DNA from 4 places in the Kocuria sp. HSID16901 genome. Region 2 is predicted to be linked to each of the others. Evidence: riboswitches for the same ligand, from Rfam matches in the RefSeq annotation. Region 2 holds a riboswitch; each other region holds the start of a gene.

Region 1 (5,818 bases), on a different contig from region 2:
CGGCGAATGAATATCCCACACGCCGGGACCGATGCCCCGCTCAAAGCCGATCTCGGACAACGGTCCGAGGAGCTCCATGCGCGACCGGGCGGCCTCGACGCTCGTCACGTCCGCATCTAAGGCGTCAATCGCCGAGAGCACCTCGCCGAATTCCGAATAGCAGAGATGGGTGTGGATCTGCGTTTCGGGTCGGACTCCCGACGTCGCGATGCGGAAGGCACGGACCGACCACTCCAGGTAGTCGGCGTGATCGCGACGTCGTAGGGGAAGCAGTTCCCTCAGGGCCGGCTCGTCGACCTGGATCGCACGAATCCCGGCCGCTTCCAGATCGCGCACCTCGTCTCGGAGGGCCAGCGCGACTTGTTCCGCCGTCTCGGAAACCGGCACGTCCTCGCGGATGAACGACCAGGCCAGGATGGTGACCGGCCCGGTCAGCATGCCCTTGACCGGACGGTCGGTGAGAGATTGCGCGTACGAGGCCCACGGCACGGTGATGGCTTCTCCCCCAATTCCCGGGCCAACCCGCTTGACGTCCCCCCACAAGATCGACGGCCGAGTGCAGCGCGAACCGTACGACTGCACCCACCCGTGTTGTGTGGTGTCAAAGCCCTCAAAGTGCTCGGCAAAATACTGCACCATGTCGTTGCGCTCAGGCTCGCCGTGCACCAAAAGGTCCAGGCCGATGTCCTCTTGCAGGGAGATGACCTCGCGAATTTCCTGCCGAAGCCGGGAGTCGTAATCCGCATCGGAAACGCGGCCGGCGCGATGGGCGGAACGCACGGCCCGCAATTCCGGGGTCTGTGGGAAGGAGCCAATGGTCGTGGTGGGAATCTGGGGCAAGTCCGCGGCAACCCCGCGCTGCTCTTGAGCTTCCCGACGCACCTCGAAGGGTTCGCGGCGGGCATCGTCTTCTGAAAGGCGAGCGCGTCGTTCGCGGATTTCGATCCGTCGCACACCCTCGGTCTCAGCACGGTGGCGCAGAGCCTCGTCCGACTCCCGAAGTTGCTCCTCGATCGCGTCTCCGCCTTCCGCAAGGCCTCGGGCGAGGGCGACCGTTTCCTCGACCTTTTGGTCCGCGAAGGCCAACCATCGCTTCGGCGCCTCGGACAGACGTGTTTCCCGCTCGACGTCGTGAGGGACGTGAATAAGGGAGGTCGAGGTGCACACCGAAACGCGCGCTCCTGCGTCCCGTAACCGTTCCACCAGGTCGAAGGCACGACGAAGATCCGTGCGCCACACGTTGCGCCCATTGACGACGCCGGCCACCAACGTCGGGGAGTCTGGACGGGTAAACAGTGCGAGCTGCTCTGGGGAAAGGTCTCGGAGGACGCCGCGCTCGGGCCCCGAAGTGAGGTCCACATGAACCGCTTCGACGCCGCTCTCGACCAAAGGCTCCAACAACCCCTCGGCATCTCCATAAGGCGTGGTGACCAGGAGGGAGGGGCGTCCATCACCGCGAGATTCGGTGAGCTGACGGTACGTTTCACGCACCGCCTCCGCGAGATCCGGACGGTCGACGTCCGCCACCAGTCCCGGTTCGTCGAGTTGAACCCAGTCGGCTCCGGCCGCACCCAAGTCCGCAATGATCTGCCGATAGACCTCGGTCAGATCCTGAAGGCGGCTCAGTGGGTCGAACCCCTCCGGGGCGTCATCGTCCGCCTTGGAAAGGAGCAAGAACGTGATCGGACCAACCAGTGCGGGCCGGAGCTTCTCCGGGGATCCCGACGACGCCGCGTCCTGCAACTGTCGGCCAAACTCGCTCGTATTCGCACTCAACGGGGTCTCCGGACCAATTTCCGGCACCAGGTAGTGATAGTTCGTGTCGAACCATTTGGTCATTTCGAGCGGCGAATGGGCGTCATCGCCACGGGCCAGAACAAAGGCGGCGTCTTCGTCCAGAGCCCCGGCGTCGTCACGCAGATCCGCGAGGCGTCGAGGAACTGCGCCGGTGGCCAACACGACGTCGAGCACCTGGTCGTAGAGGGCCCACGAGGCCGGGATCGACGCCGCGTCGGTCAGCCCCAGCCGTTCGAGCCTTTCCGTGGCCGCGCTCCTCACTCCCTTCACGGCGTTCGCTAGATCGTCCCGTCCATGGGTACCGCTCCAGTACTTCTCGAGCGCACGTTTGATCTCTCGATCGGGTCCAATTCGCGGATACCCCACGATGGTCGCGGAAGGTACGCGCCGCCTAGCCTCGGCAGGGTTTGCTTCCGGGACAGTCTGCTGGCTGGTCTGTTCATTCTGGCGCTGGGTCACGATGTTCTCCTGAGAAGTCAGTGGGGATTCGGTGCGTCCGGCACGCAAACCGAGACGGTCTACGAGCTCGAGGGCAGCTCGATGTTCGTTGAAGGTGTAAAGGTGAAGTCCGGGTGCTCCGGCGTCGAGGGCTTGGCGGGCGAAGTATTCTGCGTGATCCACGCCGACGGCCAGCCTCTCGGCTTCGGTACGGGCGGTTTCGAGTCGATGAGCGAAATCCGCATCCGGCGCGAGGCCCGCGAGTTCACACACCCGGAGGTACCTCTTCAGGCTGGTCACCGGAAGGATCCCGGGAACCAACGGCAGGTCCACCCCGTTGGCCGAGGCGCGGGTGACAAGGTCGGAGTAGTGCGTCGGGTCCGTATAGACCTGCGTGATCGCAAAGTCCGCACCGGCTCGCTGTTTGGCGAGCAGCACCTCGGTGTCCTGGTGGATGCTCGAGGAATCCGGGTGACGGACCGGATAGGCCGCAACTCCGACGGCGAGCCGTCCGGCGCACAATTCGGGCACTCTTTGCCGCTCGACGTCGCGAATGAGCTCGACCAGATGACGGGCGAAGGGAAGTTCCTCGGAGAGCAGGTGGTGGCCCTCTGGCCTATCTCCACGGAGCGCCAGGAACCCCCGAACCCCGAGATCAATCATCTCGCCGATCAACTCGTGGAGCTTCGGGGCGGGTTGTCCGGTGGCGATCACGTGGGCCAACGGGCGAAGGCCGGTGCGATGAACCAGATGGTCCAGCAATCTGAGGCTTTGCCGGCGTCGTTGTCCGTCCACGGCGGCGGTCACCGAGACGTAATCGGGCCGAACCTCTTCTAATTTCTCGACGGTCGCGGCCAATTTCTCTTCGCTGATCCGCCCTCGCGGCGGATATAACTCGAAGGAAAGTGCCGGTGGGTGGTGTGGTTTCACGGCGGGTTCTCCTTTCGGATACGCCCGATGCAGCGTGAAAACCGTGCGGCCGACGGCGAAGAGAGGGTCGATCGTCGACCCCGCTACCGCCGACCGAGGTTCAATGCACTCCATCGGTCCTGGCGGGAGCACCTTTCCGTGAATATGCGACGAGAGTAATTCGTCTCACGGTGGTTGCTGTGACGTCGTCGAGCCAGGTCTCTCAGTCACTCTGGATAGATACGGTGCTATTCAAGCCCGCGGCTTTGGTGTTCCTCAAGGATTTGACGCGAAATGTCGAGTGTCGTCAGGTAAGACGACGTGACGTCACGCGCGGGAAACATTTCGGAACTAACCTTCTCGAGACGAAATGTGAGCGAGGACCGTCAATTCTTGCTCACGCTGGAGACACAAACTCACTCATCATCTGTCATCTCTTCGAAGGTGTGGATCATGCGGTCCAGACTGCAATTTGCATCCAAATCCCGTACCACCAATCCATCCACCACGAATGCAGGGGCTCCTGCGATGTCCAGCGCTTCCGCTTCGTCGCGCTGCGCCTCCACGGCCTGCTTCACCTCGGGACTGTCCATTTCCTCCAGGAACCGCCCTGGGTCGATACCGAGGGAGGCCGCGAATCTCACGAGGCATTCGAACAACGCGTACGGGCCGCCCGCCCCTTCCCACTCCGACCGGTGGCGCAGGAGAAGATCCGCCATCTCCGGAAACCGATCCAGCCGCTCTGCAGCCTCCATCGCATAGGCAACCGGGACGGCAGATCCGTGAAGACTCAGGGGATAGTTCTTGATGTCGAGGTTCATGCGGCCGCTGAGCCTCCGCCCCGCCTCATAGAAAGTTCGGTAGGCCTCCTCGGCGTATCGACTCTGATAGTCGATGTACATCACGGCCGTGGGCGCACCGGGCTGATGGTGGTTGATGTGCGTTGCTTCCACGCTCGACCAAGCCGCCGGCGCTGGGCCGTCCGAGGCCAGGCCCACCCGGGCATCCGTGGACATGTAGGCCGCGCATCCGAGGGTCAGAACACCCACCAGAGCCACGACTCCCCACTGACCAATCTTCGCCATGGCTCCCTCATTCGCCAGTTTCAGCCCTTTAGTCGGAAATCGATAAAGAACAGACTAGTCCAAATTTGGTCTACACCCAAGTAACTTTCATTGTGGTGCGGATAATTCCGTGATTACATAGGAAAGTCACCAGAGTTTCGCCCCTCGAGAGGTAACAATGTCAGAGAACCACCCGAACCCCACGGGAAACCAGCCCCCTCAGTTCAACGGCGGTCCCGAGCAGGGAACCCCGCAGTACCAGGGCGGAAATCAGCCCGCCGGCCAGCCGGGTTACGGTCAGCCGCAGTATCAGGGCAGTGACTTCGGTCAGCGCAGCCCGTTGGACCGCCCGAAATCGGTCAAGACGGCGTCCGTGCTGATCTTCATCGTCGGTGGTCTGACAATTCTCGGCGGTCTCTTCGGGATGCTCGGCGGACTCGCCGCCAGCGCGTCGACCGAAGCAGCCGATGCCCTCCAGGGCATCCCCCCGGGAGCCCTCATCGGCCTCGGAGTCGTCGACATTATCTTGGGTCTCGTCTTGATCTTCGCCGGTGTGGCCGTTCGCAAGGGCAAGAACTGGGGCCGGATTGCCACTTTGGTCATCACGATCCTGCTGATCATCAGCTTCATCGTCTCCCTGATCGGCGGCAACTTTAGCGGCATCGTCGGCGTGGTCCTCCTGATCATCGCCTCCGTGAACCTCTGGAAGGGCGAAGGCGCGGCCTGGTTCAAGACCCTCCAGGGTCACCAGGCTCGCTAAGACGAAAAGCTTTAAGGGGCAACGGCAACGTTGCCTTGGGCAAGGGGACGGACCATATGGTCCGTCCCCTTGTTGCGTGAGCCGGCACCCACTGGTGCTCGTTGACAGTCCCCCAAGCCGAGGGCCACACTGGATGTAAGGCACTGGGCCGCAGGTTGCCCCGGGCTCCATCATTTAGCCGCTACGAGCGGCCTTCCGCCGAGAGGCGCACCCGGTCCAGTGCCCCATAAACCTTCGAGAACGCCTCCGACGCCGTCGGGGGCGTTTTTCGCGCGCACGCGTGGAGGAACGTAACCTCTCCGCGCGTCATGAAGCCGCCGAGGTCAACTTGTTAACCCTGGGCGGTTATCTTAAAGACGATGACGACAGAACTTTGGAAGGCTCAGCGTGGCAATTCGCCTCTTTCCACAAGAGAATAGGGCTCTTGTGCTCCTAGCCGAGATGGCTCAGCTCGTCGTGGACGCGACCTCGGCCACCTCCCGCATGATGGGCTCACCGGCCTCTGACCACGAGGACGTGTTCCAACAGGCGCTCGAGATCGAAGGAAAGTCGACCGATCACTTTTTCGCCCTGATGACCACGGTCCGTAGCGCCTTCGTACTTCCCCTACCTCGCGCCGACCTCTACCAACTGGCCCAGCGCCTCAACCAGGCCACGGAATCCTTGACGTCCGCAACCCACATCATTCGCATCCATAACTTGGATCGCTTCTCCTCCCGCGCGTCCGATTTGCTCGACCTCCTTCAGCGTCAGGCTTCACTCACGACCGAAGCGATGCGTCATCTCTCCGATCTCGAGGGGCTGGACGAGTACTGGATCGAGGTGCTTCGCATGTCGAAACAGTCGATCC
Region 2 (5,818 bases):
CGCCGAACGTCAAGCCCAGGTAGCCGCACAATCCTCCGACGACCGCCAGGACCATGCCGCAGCACGTCCGGCGTCACCACTGATGGGAGCTTCCGCATGACCGAGAATTCCGAACAGCAGGCCGGCCACGCCTGGCCCTTGTGGGAGGTCTTTGTCCGTTCTTCCCGCGGACTGTCCCACGTCCACGCGGGTTCCTTGCATGCACCCGATGCGACCATGGCCATTCGCAATGCGCGGGATCTCTACACCCGGCGCAACGAGGGAACCAGCGTATGGGTCGTCGAAGCGGAGGCCATCACGGCGGCGGACCCGGACTCAAAGGGTGGATATTTCGAGTCCGCGCAGGGAAAGGCCTACCGCCATGCCACGTATTACACCAGGTCTGAAGGGGTGAAGCACCTGTGAGCACCTTCGCCTCGCACGAATCCGCCACCAAAATCAGCGCCGGTGAATCCATCAGCGCCGAGGAGATTGCGGCCTCAGGCGCCCGGGCCTCCGACGCCGTCGCACGCTATGCCCTCCGTTTGGGCGACGACGCCCTGATCCTCTCCCAGCGGCTGGGTTGGTGGATCACGCGTGCCCCGGAGCTGGAGGAAGACATCGCGATGTCGAATATCGCCTTGGACTTGATCGGGCACGCGCGCTTCCTGCTCACCTACGCCGGCTCGGCCTGGGGAAAAAGCGAAGACGACCTGGCCTACTTCCGCACTGAGGAGGAATTCCGCTCGTGCCGCCTCGTCGAGCAGGAGAACGGGGACTTCGGTCAGACCATGGCCCGCCAGCTCATTTTCTCGATGTACCAGTACCACCTCTACACCGCTTTGCAGGGTTCGGCCGACTCGACCCTGGCCGCCATCGCGGATAAAGCGGTCAAAGAGGTCGAGTATCACGTGGACCACGCCTGTCAGTGGGTTCTTCGTTTGGGCTTGGGAACCGAAGAGTCCAAGCGGCGTCTCGGCGCGGGACTGATGTCCATGTGGCCGTACGTTGAGGAATTGTTCACGGATGATGCCCTGATCGACGAGCTCGACGGCGTCGCGGTCCGACCCTCGACCCTGAAGGAACCGACCCTGCGCTCCATCGAATCCCTTCTGACAGAGGCCCACATGCCCGTGCCCGACGTCGCCCAAGCGCGGCTATCGACCGAGCTGCGCGACGGGGCCTACTCCGAATTCCGGGGGTACATTCTGGCCGAGATGCAATCGCTGGCCCGGCAACACCCCGGCGCGACGTGGTGAGCTGAATGCCCACGACCTTTAACACCGCACCGGATCAGCAGGCGGCCCATCTTGACCGCCCGCTACCGCTTGGGCCCTCGAAGCGACCAGCGGATCCCGCCGATGCCGCGCTGTGGGACTTGGCCGCGACCGTCTGCGACCCCGAGATCCCCGTCCTGACTCTCGCCGACTTAGGGGTCTTGAGGGATGCCTACGTGGACGGGCGCGGAGCCATCGTCGTCATCACGCCAACCTATTCGGGGTGTCCGGCCATGGACGCGATGGCCGAGGACATCGTGGCCGTACTCTCCCACGCGGGGTATGAGCAGATCCGTATTGAGAAGGTCTTGCGCCCCGCCTGGACCACCGACTGGATGAGTCCCGACGGTCGCGACAAGCTCACGGAATACGGCATCGCTCCGCCCAGCGGAGATTCCGCACCGGGACACCACAGCGGCCCGGTCCGATTGAGCCTCTCCGTCAAATGCCCCCACTGCGGCTCCCTCAAGACCCGCGAGATGACCCGCTTCGGCTCGACGTCGTGCAAGGCCCTTTGGGTGTGCTCCGAATGCCTCGAGCCCTTCGACTACTTCAAGGTTCACTAACATGAGCATTTCCCCCTCGGAACAGACCCCGGCCCCCACGAAAGACGCCGCCTCCCCGGCCCCCCGACGTCGGGCCACCTTCAACAGCCTCCCCGTGACGGGTCTGCGAAAGCTGACCCAAGAATCCGTCGAGGTGACGTTTGGGGTGCCCGAGGAACTCGTCGATGACTACGACTACCTCCCCGGGCAGTACGTGGCATTGCGCGCCGATATCGACGGGCGAGAGGTGCGTCGGTCCTACTCGATCTGCGCGGAACCCAAGCCGGGCGAACTTCGCGTCGCGATCAAGAAAGATATGGGCGGCACCTTTTCTACGTGGGCCAATGACGAGCTAGCGGTCGGCGACGAGGTGGAGGTCATGAACCCGCAGGGTGCCTTCACCTCAATATCCACGAAGCTCACCTCGATGAATCACCCTCAGGAGTTGGCACAGGAAGAGGTGCGCAAATCGCCACGGGCTCACGTCGTCGCCGTGGCCGCCGGTTCCGGCATCACGCCGATTATGGCGATCGCGCGTTCATTGCTGGCGGCCTCGGATCACACCACCTTTGACCTCATCTACGCGAATCGTTCGGCCATGGACGTGATGTTCGCCGAGGAATTGGGCGACCTGAAGGACAAATACCCGTCCCGCTTCGCGGTGCATCACGTGTTGTCTCGCGAACAGCGCATTTCTCCCTTGCTGTCGGGCCGAATCGATCCAGAGAAATTGGAGGAACTGCTAGATCGTGTGATTCAGGTCGAGACCGTGGACGAGTGGTTCCTCTGCGGACCGTTTGACCTGGTCCAGCTGTGTCGTGACGCGCTGGGGCAACGGAGCGTCTCGGAGGAATCGGTCCGTTTTGAACTGTTCACCACCGGCAAGCCGGAGAAGCCCTCCGGACAACAAGGCCGTGAGGTTCGAGCCGACCCGAAGGGACAAAATTTCCAGATCACCTTCACGCTGGACGGTAATTCGGGAACTGTGGACACACCCGTGGACGCCCAAGAGACCGTGCTGAACGCCGCCTTGCGTGTTCGCCCCGATGTTCCTTTCGCGTGCGCCGGCGGCGTCTGCGGCACATGCCGGGCCAAGGTGGTGCGCGGGAATTTCACGATGGAGGAAAACTTCGCTTTGGAGCCGGACGAGGTCGAGGCCGGATATGTGCTGACCTGCCAAACCAGACCCACGGCCGACGGCCTCGAGGTCGACTACGACGCATAACCACCCATCGGAAGGATCCCCAGTGATCGAGCTGACCATCGCCGACGACGTCGCCACCATCGTTCTCAACGCACCCCGCAAACTCAACGCGCTCAACATGGACGACCTCGAAGAACTGTCCCGGGTCTACCTGGAAGCCGAACGGGCCGAGGTTCGCGCCCTTGTCGTGCGAGGAGAAGGCCGGGCCTTTTGCGCGGGCCGTGACATCTCGGAGGTGGACCCCGCGCACGACGACGTCGAGGCCTACCTCGGACAGCGTGCCGAATCCCTCTTCCGCCAGATGGCGGGTTTTCCGGCACCGACCTTCGCGGCCGTTCACGGCGCCTGCCTGGGAGTGGGTTTGGGGTTGGCGATCTCGACCGACGTCGTTTACGTGGCGGAGGACGCCAAGATCGGCTCACCATTCGCGAACCTTGGGGCGACCCTCGACTCAGGTGGACACGCCTTGTTCTACGAGCGGCTGGGCGCGCACCGGGCCTTGGACCTCATCTATACGGGCGACATGATGAGCGGTGCGGAGGCCGTCGCAGCGGGGCTTTTCTCTCGCGCCGTCCCCGCGGACGAGCTCCTCGAATTCACCATGACCCGCGTGAACCGGGTGGCGCAGGGGGCGACACATGCCTATCTCGCGTCGAAGGGGCTCGTGGCACAGCTGCGCGACCGTCGGGTTGGCCTATGGGAGTCCATGGAGGCGGAATCAGGGGAGCAAGCGAGGTTGTGCTCGACGGAAGACTATGCGGAAGGGTTCGCCGCCTTCCAGCAGAAACGGACCCCCACGTTTCGGGGGAAGTAGCGCACGCCGTCCTGACATGTAACACGGCGAAAAATCGGTAATACTCCTGCACGGTGTGGTTCGAGGACTAGCACTTCCATAGGCTGGACCACAGAGATCAAGAGACCCAACGAGAAGCTCTGGCTAGTTGGGCGGCAACCCTCTCCCGTAGCGGGGTGCCCCAGATGATGATCGGGCTCCGCCGGCCTCACCGCAGGCGGCACAGCAAGTACGGCGCGCAGTCATTCGGCGCCACCGCGTGAAAGATTGTGCCGGTTATCCACACCATCGGGATTCGGCCGCAACGCTTCGGGCATGCGGAGACCAGGAGAGCATCCAGGCACCGAAAGGACTCCGATGTCGGACAAAAAGCGAATCGCGATCAACGCCTTCGATATGACCTGCGTGGGTCACCAGAGCTTCGACCTCTGGCGTCACCCGCGCTCGCGGGCCACCGAATACAACACGCTAGAGTATTGGACCGACCTGGCCAAGACCCTGGAAAAGGGCCTTTTCGACGGCGTCTTCCTCGCCGACGTCGTGGGCATCTACGACATCTACCGCAATTCTGCGGCTCCCTCGATCCGTGGCGGCGCACAGGTCCCGGTCAACGATCCATTCACGCAAATCTCCGCGATGGCGGCGGTCACCGAGCATCTGGGCTTCGGCATCACGAGCGCGGTCACCTATGAGCAGCCGTACACGCTGGCCCGAAAATACGCCACGCTGGATCATCTGACCAAGGGGCGCGTCGGTTTCAACGTCGTGACCTCGTATCTGCCGTCTGCGGCGGAAAACCAGGGGCTTCCGCGGCAGATCGAGCACGATACTCGCTACGAGATCGCCGAGGAGTTCCTCGACGTCTGCTACAAGCTGTGGGAAGGATCGTGGGAGGACGACGCCGTCGTGGCCGACCGTGAGGCCGGCGTGTATGCCGATCCCGCGAAGGTCCACCCCATCCAGCACCGCGGTGAGTATTTTTCCGTGCCGGGAGCATCCCTTACGGCGCCGTCCCCGCAGCGCACGCCCGTCATCTTCCAGGCTGGGGCTTCCTCACGTGGCCAAGCTTTCGCCGGGCGGCACGCCGAGGCCGTGTTCGTGGGTGGCTTGCGCCCAGACCTGACGCGGTACATGACAGACAAGATCAGGGACGAGGCCGAGGCGGCCGGACGCAATAGGGACGACGTCAAAATCTTTGCAATGCTCTCCGTGATCGTGGATGAAACCGACGAGAAGGCCCAGGCCAAGTACGAGGATTACCTTCAGTACGTTTCCACGGAAAGCTCGCAGGCGATCATCGGCGGTTGGTCCGGAGTGGATCTCTCCGAATTCGGCGAAGACGAGGTACTTAACTACGTCAAGACAGACTCGATCCAGTCCTTCTTGACCCCGTTTACGTTGCAGTCCAAGGACAAGGAATGGACCCGTGAGGAGATCGCCAAGCATTGCGCGATTGGTGGCATGGGTGACGTGATCGTTGGTGGCCCGGAAAAGGTTGCCGACGAGTTGGAGCGGTGGATCGACGAGGGAGGGCTCGACGGCATCAACCTCGCGTACCACGTGACGCCGGGATCCTTTGAGGACTTCGTGGAATTCGTGGTACCCGAGTTGCAGAAGCGCGGCCGCTACAGGACGGAATACGAGGGTTCGACATTCCGCGAGAACTTGTATGGCGCGGGTCGCACGAGCATTTCGGGCGATCACCCAGCGGCAACCTACCGAGGCGCGTATGAGGGCATGCCATCAACCGCCGATACCGCCGCCCGCGACCTCAGCGGACAAGCTGAAGCCCCCGCCGACGGGCAGTCGTTGCGTCCGGCGGAGAAAGCAGTAACGGGCTCCTAGGAGTCGAAGATTCGGTACCACGCGGCCGGCGTTCCTCTCCTGATGAGGAGGAACGTCGGCCGTTGTCGTCGTCTGGGGTTGATGTCAATACATAGGGCCGCAAAGTAAATGAGAGGAATTCCACACTCGGTGCAGTTGTGCATATTTTGCAGTACTGCATAAACTGCATGGGTGC
Region 3 (5,818 bases), on a different contig from region 2:
GCTGTGCCGCGGAATTCCACTGCGGGCCATGCACGGTGCGTGATTCAGCTGAAGTCATGCGCCCAGTCTAGTAATCCGCACACCCTCGCCTGGCGGCCGTCAGCCCTGGGCGGACTCGGCGCGTTGCCTGGAACGGCGCGTCAGCGGGTACAGAACGGCCAGCAGAACCAGCCAGACGGCGCCGATGATCAGAGACATCCTGGTGTCCTCGAAGAACCCGAGCAAGACGATCACGAACACCATGAATGCCAAAGCCGCCCACGAGGCAACCGGCCACAGCGGCGTCGGGAACGGAGACGGCCCCGTGTCTTCGCGTCGACGTTGCCGCCGCATCGCAAGGTGCGTCACGAGAATCATGACCCACACCAGCACGGTCGCAAAGGTGACGAGTGTTGCGACGTAGAGGAAAGCGTTTTCGAAGAAGATGTTGACGAGCACACCCACGACCAACACGAGACCCATCGCGGCCACCGTCATTCGGGGTGTGCCGCCGGGTGAGACTCGAGTGAACGAGCGCGGAGCCAGCCCTCGCTGAGCCAAACCGAACAGCATGCGGCCCGCACCGTAGATGTCTGAGTTAATCGCCGAGACGGCGGCGGTCAGGACCACCACATTGAGGATGTGTGCCGCCGCAGGAATGCCGAGCCCAGAGAAGATCTGCACGAAGGGCGACCCCTCATTACCGATGCTGCTCCACGGGTAGAGGGACATGATGACGCCCATGGCCAGAACGTAGAACAGGAGAATCCGCACGGGCACGGTGTTGATGGCCCCCGGGATGGACTTGCCCGGATTCTCCGCTTCCCCCGCGGTAATACCGATGGTTTCGACGCCGCCAAAGGCGAACATCACCACGGTGAAGCACGCAAGGAATCCGGTGAATCCGTGCGGGAAGAAACCACCCTGTTCCCACAAATTGGTGACCGACGGCTGCACCTGATCGTGCAGGGAGATGCCGAAGATCATGAGCGCGATGCCGCCCACGATCATCGCGATGATCGCGCCCACCTTGACGATGGTGAGCCAGAATTCCACCTCGCCATATACTTTGACCTTCGTCAGGTTGATCCCCATGATGATGGCGACCACCGCGACGATCCAGACCCAGCTGGGCGAACCCGGGAACCAGAAGCGCATATAGAGGGAAAAGGCGGTCACGTCGGCCACCGCGACGAGAGCCATTTCGAAGGCGAAGCTCCAGCCTGTGACGAATCCGGCCCAGCGGCCGAGGTACTGCGTCGCGTAATCCGAGAACGATCCGGGCACCGGGTGCACCATGGCCATCTCACCCATGGCACGCATGACCATAAAGACCGCGGCACCGCCGATCACGTAAGCGAGCAGAACGGACGGACCGGCGAATTGAATCGCGTCCGCCGAGCCGAGGAAGAGCCCGGTGCCAATGGCGGAACCGAGAGCGATGAAACGAATATGTCGCAAAGTGAGACCACGGTGGAGCGAGCTCCGGGTTTGCGGTGCGGGGTCGGTGGTGGCCGACGAGTGGGTCTGCGGGGTAGAACTGCGTTCTTGCACGGTCTTCCTTTGCGCTCGTGACCGTTATGGCTCACGATCGGTCCTTGAATCTGACTCTGGATAGGTTACGCAACTGCACCGAGCCACGTCATAAATGTCACGACGTGTCACGCGCGCTTAGCATCCGGCCCAAGCTTGACCCGTTGCCCCTGCCCGGAGAAAACTTGAATCAGGTCAAGAGAGCCAGTGACAAGCCCCAGCTTGCTGGCCGGCAACCCTCCAACCGCGGTGGGGTGCCCTGGGTGAGGACCAGGTGGTCGTGAAAATGCGGCCACAAGCGCGGGCGCGGTGTGCCCGGTCATCACGTGAGTGAGCTTCGCATTCCCCGGTGCATCGGATGATGTCGGGTTGACCCGGGCTGACGCACAGACCGGTCGCTCCATGCCCTTGATAACTCAGGAGCAGAACATGAGCACGGAAACGACCAACCTTCCTACGCCGAATAGCCCCCAGGGCTGGAAATTCGAAACTCAGCAGATTCACGCGGGCCAGGAGCCTGACTCCGCGACCGGTGCGCGGGCCCTGCCGATTTACCAGACCACGTCCTTCGTCTTCCAGAATTCCGAGCAAGCGGCACATCGCTTTGGTCTCAAGGAATTGGGGCCGATCTATTCGCGTTTGACTAACCCGACCCAAGAAGCGGTCGAGAACCGGCTAGCTGCCCTCGAAGGCGGCGTGGGAGCCTTGCTCGTCGCATCGGGTCAGGCCGCGAGCACCATCGCGATCCTCAACGTGGCGCAAGCCGGAGACCACATCGTCGCAAGCCCGAGCCTGTACGGAGGAACCTACAACCTCCTCAAGCACACACTCGGCACCTACGGGATTGAAACGACCTTCGTTGAGGACTTCGACGATCCCGAATCGTGGCGAGCCGCCGTGCGGCCAAACACCAAGGCGTTCTACGGTGAGACGGTTCCCAACCCCCGCAGTGATGTCCTCGACATCGAGGGAATCGCTCAGGTGGCCCACGAATCCGAGGTTCCGTTGATCGTGGACAACACCGTTCCGACCCCGTATCTGTTGCGTCCCTTCGAATGGGGTGCCGACGTCGTCGTGCATTCGGCCACGAAGTATCTGGGTGGGCACGGAACGAGCCTCGGTGGCGTGATCATCGATTCGGGCGCTTTCGACTACTCGCGATACCCGGAGCGTTTCCCGCAGTTCAACCAGCCCGACCCGAGCTACCACGGCTTGGTCTTCGGCGAAGACCTCGGTCCGAATGGTGTTTTCGGGGTCAATCTCTCCTACATCCTGCGCGCTCGCGTGAGTCTGTTGCGGGATCTTGGGTCCTCCATTTCGCCGACCAACGCTTTCAATATCGCCGTTGGCTTGGAGACGCTGTCCTTGCGCATCGAGCGCCACGTCGAGAATGCCCGTGCCGTGGCGCGGTGGCTCGAGGCTCGTCCGGAAGTGACCAAGGTGCATTATGCCGGCCTCGAATCTTCCCGCTGGTACGAGCGGGGCCTCAAGTACGCCCCCCGCGGCGTCGGAGCCATCGTGGGATTCGAAGTTGAGGGAGGGGCCGAGCCCGCTCAACGATTTGTGGACTCCCTGACCTTGCACTCGAATGTGGCCAATATCGGTGACGTTCGTTCCCTCGTCATCCACCCCGCGTCGACGACGCACTCCCAGCTTTCCGAGAGCGAGCTGCGGGACGCGGGCGTGGCGCCGGGCTTCGTCCGTTTGTCCGTGGGTCTGGAACATATCGATGACATCCTCGCGGACTTGGACAACGGCTTCGCGCAACTGCGGCAGGCCAACACTTCCGCTGAGAGTGCGGCCTCGGCGGGAGCTACGCGCTAGGCGTCAGGAGGTTTAGTGACGATCGCAGGTACCCGGCCGGACCAGGCCGCGCTGTGGGACGAAGGGGTTGCCCGGTGCTTCGGCATCGGGGACCTTCGTCTCGAGAGCGGTGCGGTCATCCCGGACGCCGAACTCTTTTTTGAGACGTGGGGAGTCCTGAACGACGACGCCAGCAACGCCGTCTTGGTGCTGCACGCCCTCACCGGCGACACCCACGCTGCCCGCGGTCAGGCCTCCGAGAGCACCCCCGAGCTGCAACGCCTGGCGGCCGCGCAGGAGGGATGGTGGGAGGGCCTGATCGGGCCTGGTGCCGCGATCGACACTAACCGCTATTTTGTGGTGTGTCCCAATATTCTGGGTGGTTGTTACGGATCTACCGGCCCGGCGTCTCCGGCGCCCGCCTCCGTGGATCCGGATCGCGAACCGTGGGGTTCGCGATTCCCTCTCGTGACCATCCGAGATTCCGTGAAGGCCGAGGCGGTCTTGGCGGATGCCCTCGGGATCGAACGATTTTCGCTGGTGATTGGCGGTTCCATGGGCGGGGCACGGGCGATGGAATGGGCGGTGACCTTCCCTGAACGGGTGGGGCATTGTGCCGTGATCGCCTGCGGCCCAGAGGCGACGGCGGAGCAACTGTCTTGGGGGCAGGCTCAGAGCCTCGCGATTCGTCAGGACCCCGATTTCTCAGGCGGGGATTACTACGCGGGTCCAGGCCCGGTCCATGGATTGGGACTGGCCCGGCGGATCGCCCACATCACGTACCGTTCGGCCTCGGAACTTCACGAACGCTTCGGTCGCTTTCCTCAAGATGACGAAGACCCTACCGGCCCCTGCGTTAACCGCCGTGGGCGTTATCGGGTGGAAAGCTATCTCGATCACCATGCTTCGAAGCTGGCAGGCCGTTTCGACGCCAACTCCTATCTGGTCGTCAACGATGCTCTGATGAGCCACGACATTTCCCGAGGGCGGGGAACTCTTCAGGAGGCCTTGGCCCGATCCACGTGCGGCTGGAGCGTCATCGCCGTCGATTCGGACCGTCTGTTTTATCCCCGAGAATCGGAAAGTTTGGCCGTAGCCCTCCCTCGGTCCGTTCCGGTGCACACCGTGTCGTCCCCGAGCGGCCACGACGGTTTCCTCATCGAGACCGCCCAGATCGCCAACTGTTTAGCCGCCGGCTGGCCTTCGGCGGAGGCCGCACGCCGCTAGCCGCCACGGCCAGTTCCAGGTCCCGCTTAGACTGGAAGCATGACTCAGGAACCCTTCGTCGAATACTCTCGTCCGTCCGAAGAACGCCGCGGCACTCATTTGGTGCTCATGCTTCACGGCTACGGATCGAATGAGCAGGACCTCCTCGGGCTATTGCCCGCATTGCCGTCGGACGGCTTTACCTACGCGTCGATGAGGGCACCCGACCCCATGCCTTCCGGTGGCCCCGGGTTCAGCTGGTTTGACCTCAATATGGGTCCGGAGGGGAGTCTCGCCAAGACTGCAGAAGGCGCGAAGGCAGCCACTTCGATGGTCACCACATGGATCGAGTCCCACGCCGATGAGTACGCGGACGTCACACTCCTTGGCTTCTCGCAAGGAATGGCAATAGCCAGCTCGGTTGCTCGGCATCGCCCGAATCTTCTGGCCGCCGTGGTGGGACTCTCCGGTTTTGTGATCGATTCCGACGACGAATCCCTTGACGACGCCGCCCTCGCCGCCCGCACACCTCGCTTGCCCTTCTTCTACGGGCGAGACCAAGAAGACCCCGTCGTGACGGGCGATTTAGTGGCCTTCACCCTCGATTGGCTGAGGGACCACACGCAGGTCACCAAGGTTCTCTATGCGGGGATGGGTCACGGAGTGAGCAATCAGGAAATGAAGCACGTTTCCGAATTCCTGACGTACGTGCTGCGCTGAGATAGCCGGTGGCTTCTGAAGGGTGGGCGAGGCGTTTAGCGGTGGCCGTCGAGGTGCATCACGAAAGCACGGTCTGGATCGATGAGAGCGTGATTGCTGTACTTCAGGGATAATGGAGCCATGACTTGGGCCAGGAGAGCGGTCCAAGGTATGGGATATTCAGCGTTGAGGCCCCAGGGCTGTTGCGGGCGCTTTTCATCCAATAGTCGATCAAAGTAACTCAGGCGACGTTCGACTTCGCTGAGCCACGCATCGGTCCACGAAGAACCTGGCTTGAACCCAAAGGCGCGCTGATCGAGCATACGTGTGTAATGGGTGCGCTGGTCAGAACCGAGTGCTCCGAACGCCGGGCTGAGGTCTCGGGAATCGGGCGGTATAAGCCCACAAGCCCACATGGTGTGATCGCGATTTGCACGATCAATGAGTGGTTTCCACGGCTCCCGCATGTCCTTGATATCCGAATAAACGCCTCCATGATGATGCATCAGATAAGCGCGCAGGTAATCGGAACGGTGGACGTAGCTTAATTTTTCATACGCCGGGTGTAAAGGGTGCCCTTGAACGACGACGTCGTTGA
Region 4 (5,818 bases), on a different contig from region 2:
CAGCCACAATGATCGGGAAGATCGTCGAGGAGTAGTCGGCCATGTGATACGGAAGACCGAAAAATTCCCCATTGAGGGACATGCCCGCAATGGATCCACGGCCCTCGCCCTGGGACATCTCGATCAGGCTTGGGTATGTGAGGACGCCGCCGATGATCGCGACGATGATGGGGTCCGAACCCAGCCGTCGGGCCGCCGTGTATCCCACAAAGATCGGCAGGAAGAAGAAGACGGCTCCGGACATCGCGTCGATCAGCGCGTAGGTCTGTGAATTCTCCGTGGTGACGCCGAAGGTCAGGAGCAGCGACAGGATGCCCTTGAGAATTCCTGCGGCCGCGAGCAACCCGATGATTGGGATCATCGATCCCGTGATGACTCCGATGAGCGAGCTGAACCCGTGTTTGACCCACCCCCAAGCGGTATCGGGGCGTTCCGCGGCGGATTCTTCGGCCGAGGCGTCTTCGGCGGTCGCGGCATCGCCCAACTGGTTCTCGATGGCGGCGTACACGTCCTCCACGGCAGGCCCGATGACCACCTGATATTGACCGGCACCCTTGGCGACGTCGATGACGCCGTCCAGGTTGGCCACGGTTGCGTCATCGGCCTTCTGGTCATCTCTAAGGTAGAAACGCACGCGGGTGATGCAGTGGGTGACGCTTCGGATATTGTCCTCGCCGCCCACGTGATGAATGATGTCCCACGCCAAGGCGTCATAGCCGGTGAGTTCCTCGGGGCGAGTCTCCGACGGGTTGTCTGGTGGGGTCGCGGTGCCCTCGGCGCTTCCGGTAGCGCTCGCCGCCGTGGCGCCGGAAGTACTACTGGATTTCTCGGCCGGTTGCGCAACCTTGGCGGTGGCCGCGGCGATGGGTTGACCGGCTTCTGCCTCGCCGCGATCCACGGTCCAGTGGCTGAGTCTCTTGGCGGAGTTGGTGATCACCAAGATCACCGTGGGGTCCTTCCCGGCTTCGCGGATTGCGGGGACATCCACAGTGCCGAGTGCCTGGCCCGCAGCCACCTCGTCGCCTTTGGCGACTCGCAGGTCAAAGGGTTTCCCGTGAAGTTCCACGGTGTCGATGCCAAGGTGGATCAAGAATTCCAGGCCGGACGACGTCTTGAGGCCGAGCGCGTGGCCCGACGACGCAACCATCGTTACGGTGCCGCCGACCGGCGCCACGATCTCTGAGCCGTGTGGTTCGCTGATGCCAAGGCCTTCACCCACCATTTTCCCTGAGAAAACGGGGTCGGGGACGGCGGTGATATCGATGACCTCGCCGGAGACCGGGGCGAGAATCTCGACGGGTTCCTCTGGGAGTTCGCTCATGGTTCTGGCTCCTCATTGAGTCGTACCCCACGCCGATGTGGCGTGGGGTACACACAAGAGTAGCTTTTCGCACCTGACGGGGGCACCCACGGGGTGCGTGGCGGCGATCCCTTTCGGCTAGTCCTTAACGGTCGCCGACGCGGCGACCGCGCCCGCAGAGATCTCGCCGCCCTGTACGTTCAGTGAGCTCAGCCGATCCGCGGAGTTGGTGATGACGACGATCGCCGTCGTGTCCTTGCCTGCGTCCTCGATGGCTTTGAGGTCCATGGTGCCCACGGATTGCCCGGCCTCTACACGATCGCCCTTGACGATCTCGATGTCGAAGGGCTCGCCTCGCAGTTCCACGGTGTCGATGCCCAGGTGCAACAGCACCTCTAGGCCGTCCTCGGTTTTGATGCCGAGGGCGTGCTTGCTGCTCGTTGCCACGGTCACCGTGCCGCTGACGGGAGCGACGATGTCTCCGTTTGTCGGATTCTGGACCCCGAATCCTTCGCCCATCATCTTTTGCGCGAAAACGGGATCTGCGACGTGCTCAATCCTGATGACTTCGCCGGACACCGGGCTGAGGATCTCGCTCGGATGGCCCACCTTGGCGGAACCGTCGGTGAAGTGAGAGGAAACGGTGTTCATGTCGTTTGTCCTTTGTGAGGCAACACAATGTCGCGTCCCACTCTAGAACAGACGATCGCTCGCGATGCGGGCACCCTCCACGAGCGAACGGATCTTGGCCTCCGCGATATCCGGGTGAAGCCGTCCGCCCAAACCGCAGTCGGTACCCGCGACGACGTTCTCCCGCCCCACCACGGAAGCGAACTGCTCGATGCGCTGAGCAACGAGTTCGGGGTGCTCGACCACATTGGTCGAATGGGACACGACTCCGGGCACAATGATCTTTCCCTCGGGGAGGGCGACGTCTTCCCACGCCTTCCACTCGTGAGCGTGGCGGACGTTGCCGGCTTCGAAGACGTAAGCCCCGGCATTAATGGTGAAGAGCGACTCGATGAGATGTTTGATCTCGATGTCGGTGCTGTGGGGGCCGTGCCAGGATCCCCAACACAGGTGAAAGCGCACCTGATCTTCGGGTATGCCGCGCAGGGCATGGTTTGCGGCCTCGATTGCGAGGCGATTGAACGAGAGATACTCGTCGATGCTCGGCTCGGGGACCAGCTGATCCCACGCCTCGGCGATCGACGGGTCGTCTAACTGAAGAATGAAACCGGCGTCGGTGATGGCCTTATATTCCTCGTGAAGCACATCGGCCCAGGCATAGATGAACTCTTCGTCCGTCGCGTAGTACCGATTGCCGATGCGGGAGGCTGATCCGGGGGAGAGGGACGCCACGAAGGCCTCCGACGCGCCGTTCTGATCGACGGCGGATTTCAGATTCGCGATGTCGGTCTCTACGGCGTCCCGGCCTTCGTAGGTCAGCGGCCCGGTCGCGATCGGAAATTCGCCGTCTGGGTCGTTGCCGAGGTCGATGGAACGATAGAAGTCCGCAAAGCGGTTCCAGTCTCGACGCACGGCGAAACTGTTGTACCGGCCGTTGCCCGGCTCGCTGAGGATCTCCCGGAATGAGGCGCCGTCGACGGTCTCAAGGCCCCCGGTTCGGGCGAAGGAGTAGTGCCACCAGGCGCCGTAGTCGATGTCGTCGACCATCGCGTGACCGTATTCGCCGTCGTTGACGGTGTCGATGCCCCACTCGACCTGACGGGCCACGATGTCATCCACCGAGGCGGACAAAGTGCGACGAAATTCTTCGTCGGTGATCTTGCCGTCGCGGCGTCGGGCATTGGCTTGGATCAGCTCGTCGGTGCGGGGCAGGGACCCGACGTGGGTCGTCCGGATGCGATCGGTGCTCCTCAACATGATTCCTCCATCGATCCTGGCGTGAGCACCGCTCCCATGGAAAGGGTTCGGTTGCTGCGACGTCGTAGAGCCAGGTCTCTCGGCCGCTCGGGATGGTGATGTACCCAATTCACCTTTCCCGGCGTTGACTAGGGAATCCAATCGAGGGCGCTGAAATCACGCCTGTGACACGCTGTTGCGCCACTGTTTCGTGTTACCGATTTGTGACGAATGGGGTTATGGTGTCGATTACACACCAGGATCATGTGGGTCACGGGGAATCGCTCTGTGCTCAATCTGAGGACTGGGGAACCACGCCCCAAACAGGGGAAACTACATCGCCGTCGCGCGCATCTACCGATGCCCACCGTCTCGCACGGGTATCGGGCGGAAACGTGCGATGACTCGTCTCTTAAAAGGGAATTTATGTCTGATAAGACTCAACAACAGGTGAGCAAGGACCCGGAGGAATCCGCATTCGAACAAGAGCAGGCGGGCTTCCATCAAAGTCTCGGGCCTCGTCAGCTCCAAATGATTGCGATCGGCGGTGCTATCGGTACGGGCCTGTTCTTGGGCGCCGGTGGCCGTCTCGCGAGTGCCGGCCCCTCGCTGTTTCTGGACTACGCCCTCTGCGGCATCATCGCCTATCTGATTCTTCGAGCTCTGGGTGAGCTCGTCGTGCACCGCCCCTCCTCAGGCTCTTTCGTCTCCTACACCCGAGAGTTCTACGGTGAAAAGGCGGCGTACGTCTCCGGGTGGATGTACTGGCTTAACTGGGCCACAACCGCGATCGTGGACTCCACCGCGATCGCGATCTACGTGCACTGGTTCGGTCAATACAGCGCCTTCATCGACGCGATTCCACAGTGGCTGATTGCCCTCCTGGTGATCGTGATCGTGGTTCTCATGAACTTGATTTCGGTCAAGGTCTTCGGCGAGATGGAATTCTGGTTCGCCTTGATCAAGGTCGTCGCGCTGGTGACCTTCCTGGTCCTGGCCATCTTCTTCGTGATCTTCGGGACGCCCACCGGTTCGCCCCGCGGCTTGGGTCTGATCACCGATAACGGCGGCCTCTTCCCGAACGGCATCATGCCGGCACTGGTCATCATGCAGGGTGTCGTATTTGCGTACGCTTCCATCGAGCTGGTGGGTACGACGTTGGGCGAAACCAAGAACGCGGAAAAGGTGATCCCCAAGGCGATCAACACCGTGATCCTGCGTATCGCGGTCTTCTACGTGGGCGCGATCTTCCTGCTCTGCCTTTTGCTGCCGTACACGGCCTTCAGCGCGGATGAGTCGCCGTTCGTGACGTTCTTCTCCTCGATCAACGTCAGCGCGGCTGGCCCGATCATGGAGCTCGTCGTCATCACTGCGGCCCTCTCCTCGCTCAACGCGGGTCTATATTCCACGGGACGCATTCTTCACTCGATGTCGATGGCGGGTTCCGCGCCGAAGTTCGCACAGCACCTCACCAAATCCGGCGTTCCTTACGGCGGCATTCTGCTGACCGCGGGTGTCGCGCTGTTGGGCGTGGTGTTGAACTACTTCGTCCCGGACGAGGCCTTTGAAATCGTGCTGAATATTGCCTCGCTCGGCATCATCGCCGGTTGGGCCGCGATCGCGTTGGCGCACATGAAGTTCGTGCAGCTAGCCAAACAGGGCAAGTACAAGCGGCCCGAGTATCGGGCGCCCTGGGCACCGTTCACCAACTGGATTACGTTGGTATTCCTCGTTGGTGTGGTCGTGCTGATCGGCTTCGACTATCCGGTGGGTACCTACACCTTGGCTTCGATGATCATCATCATCCCGGCCTTGATCATTGGGTGGTTTGTGGTGCGCACCCGCGTACGCGAACTGGCCGCTGAGCGTGAAGGATTCACGGGCATGTACCCGATTGTCGCGGACCGCCCCGCAGCTCACCGCGACAACCGCCATCACACGGGTCGTGGCAGCACCACCATCATTCACGAGGAGGACGACCCCAAGGATCACTGATCCCGACGTCACCTCGTGGTTACGGTCCCGTCCCTGAAGTATCAGGGGCGGGACCGTCGTCGTTGTGCTCGCGTTTCATCATGCAAGAAACCCCGGACTGTTCATGGGCGTGAGACATCGCGGGAGTACCCTGGGACGAAGCAAAACACCTTGGAGGAGTACACATGCCCGATCTGCGATCCAGGACTTCGACGCACGGACGCAACATGGCAGGCGCCCGCGCTCTGTGGCGCGCCACCGGTATGAAGAAGGAAGATTTCGGGAAGCCGATTGTGGCGATCGCGAACTCATTCACGCAGTTTGTGCCGGGCCACGTTCACCTCAAGAACATGGGCTCGCTCGTGGCCAGCGCGATCGAAGAGGCGGGCGGCGTCGCCAAGGAATTTAATACCATCGCGGTGGACGACGGCATCGCCATGGGGCACGACGGCATGCTCTACTCCTTGCCTTCCCGCGACATCATCGCCGACTCCGTGGAATACATGGTTCAGGCGCACCGGGCCGACGCACTGGTGTGCATCTCCAATTGCGACAAGATCACCCCCGGAATGCTCATGGCCGCGATGCGCTTGAACATTCCGGTGGTCTTCGTCTCCGGCGGCCCGATGGAATCCGGAAACGCCGTGGAGGGGGTCATCGAGCACCGCATCGACCTGG

Evidence for each region. Region 2 has a riboswitch for S-adenosylmethionine ahead of D8M21_RS08635 (LLM class flavin-dependent oxidoreductase). Riboswitches for the same ligand answer to the same signal wherever they lie in the genome.
Region 1: linked by a shared signal. The riboswitch ahead of metE (5-methyltetrahydropteroyltriglutamate--homocysteine S-methyltransferase) and the one ahead of D8M21_RS08635 (LLM class flavin-dependent oxidoreductase) in region 2 are both predicted to bind S-adenosylmethionine.
Region 3: linked by a shared signal. The riboswitch ahead of D8M21_RS07160 (bifunctional o-acetylhomoserine/o-acetylserine sulfhydrylase) and the one ahead of D8M21_RS08635 (LLM class flavin-dependent oxidoreductase) in region 2 are both predicted to bind S-adenosylmethionine.
Region 4: linked by a shared signal. The riboswitch ahead of D8M21_RS06040 (cobalamin-independent methionine synthase II family protein) and the one ahead of D8M21_RS08635 (LLM class flavin-dependent oxidoreductase) in region 2 are both predicted to bind S-adenosylmethionine.

Annotation. Positions count from the first base shown of each region.
Region 1 is NZ_RBLM01000003.1:299,779-305,596, reverse strand. It holds gene metE (5-methyltetrahydropteroyltriglutamate--homocysteine S-methyltransferase) at 1-3,165, opposite strand, end outside; SAM riboswitch class I at 3,273-3,387, opposite strand; gene D8M21_RS06475 (DsbA family protein) at 3,561-4,229, opposite strand; gene D8M21_RS06470 (hypothetical protein) at 4,387-4,968, shown strand; gene D8M21_RS06465 (DUF47 domain-containing protein) at 5,356-5,818, shown strand, end outside.
Region 2 is NZ_RBLM01000006.1:16,572-22,389, reverse strand. It holds gene paaA (1,2-phenylacetyl-CoA epoxidase subunit PaaA) at 1-100, shown strand, start outside; gene paaB (1,2-phenylacetyl-CoA epoxidase subunit PaaB) at 97-405, shown strand; partial or broken gene D8M21_RS11645 (hypothetical protein) at 392-457, opposite strand; gene paaC (1,2-phenylacetyl-CoA epoxidase subunit PaaC) at 438-1,238, shown strand; gene paaD (1,2-phenylacetyl-CoA epoxidase subunit PaaD) at 1,244-1,822, shown strand; gene paaE (1,2-phenylacetyl-CoA epoxidase subunit PaaE) at 1,824-3,026, shown strand; gene D8M21_RS08640 (enoyl-CoA hydratase/isomerase family protein) at 3,049-3,819, shown strand; SAM riboswitch class IV at 3,915-4,036, shown strand; gene D8M21_RS08635 (LLM class flavin-dependent oxidoreductase) at 4,156-5,643, shown strand; gene D8M21_RS08630 (TetR/AcrR family transcriptional regulator) at 5,815-5,818, shown strand, end outside.
Region 3 is NZ_RBLM01000004.1:113,513-119,330, reverse strand. It holds gene D8M21_RS07170 (S9 family peptidase) at 1-58, opposite strand, end outside; gene D8M21_RS07165 (amino acid permease) at 100-1,533, opposite strand; SAM riboswitch class IV at 1,706-1,819, shown strand; gene D8M21_RS07160 (bifunctional o-acetylhomoserine/o-acetylserine sulfhydrylase) at 1,942-3,336, shown strand; gene metX (homoserine O-acetyltransferase MetX) at 3,352-4,542, shown strand; gene D8M21_RS07150 (alpha/beta hydrolase) at 4,582-5,241, shown strand; gene D8M21_RS07145 (glycosyltransferase) at 5,277-5,818, opposite strand, start outside.
Region 4 is NZ_RBLM01000003.1:199,654-205,471, forward strand. It holds gene D8M21_RS06030 (glucose PTS transporter subunit IIA) at 1-1,321, opposite strand, end outside; gene D8M21_RS06035 (PTS sugar transporter subunit IIA) at 1,439-1,951, opposite strand; gene D8M21_RS06040 (cobalamin-independent methionine synthase II family protein) at 1,994-3,187, opposite strand; SAM riboswitch class I at 3,192-3,286, opposite strand; gene D8M21_RS06045 (amino acid permease) at 3,593-5,161, shown strand; gene ilvD (dihydroxy-acid dehydratase) at 5,326-5,818, shown strand, end outside.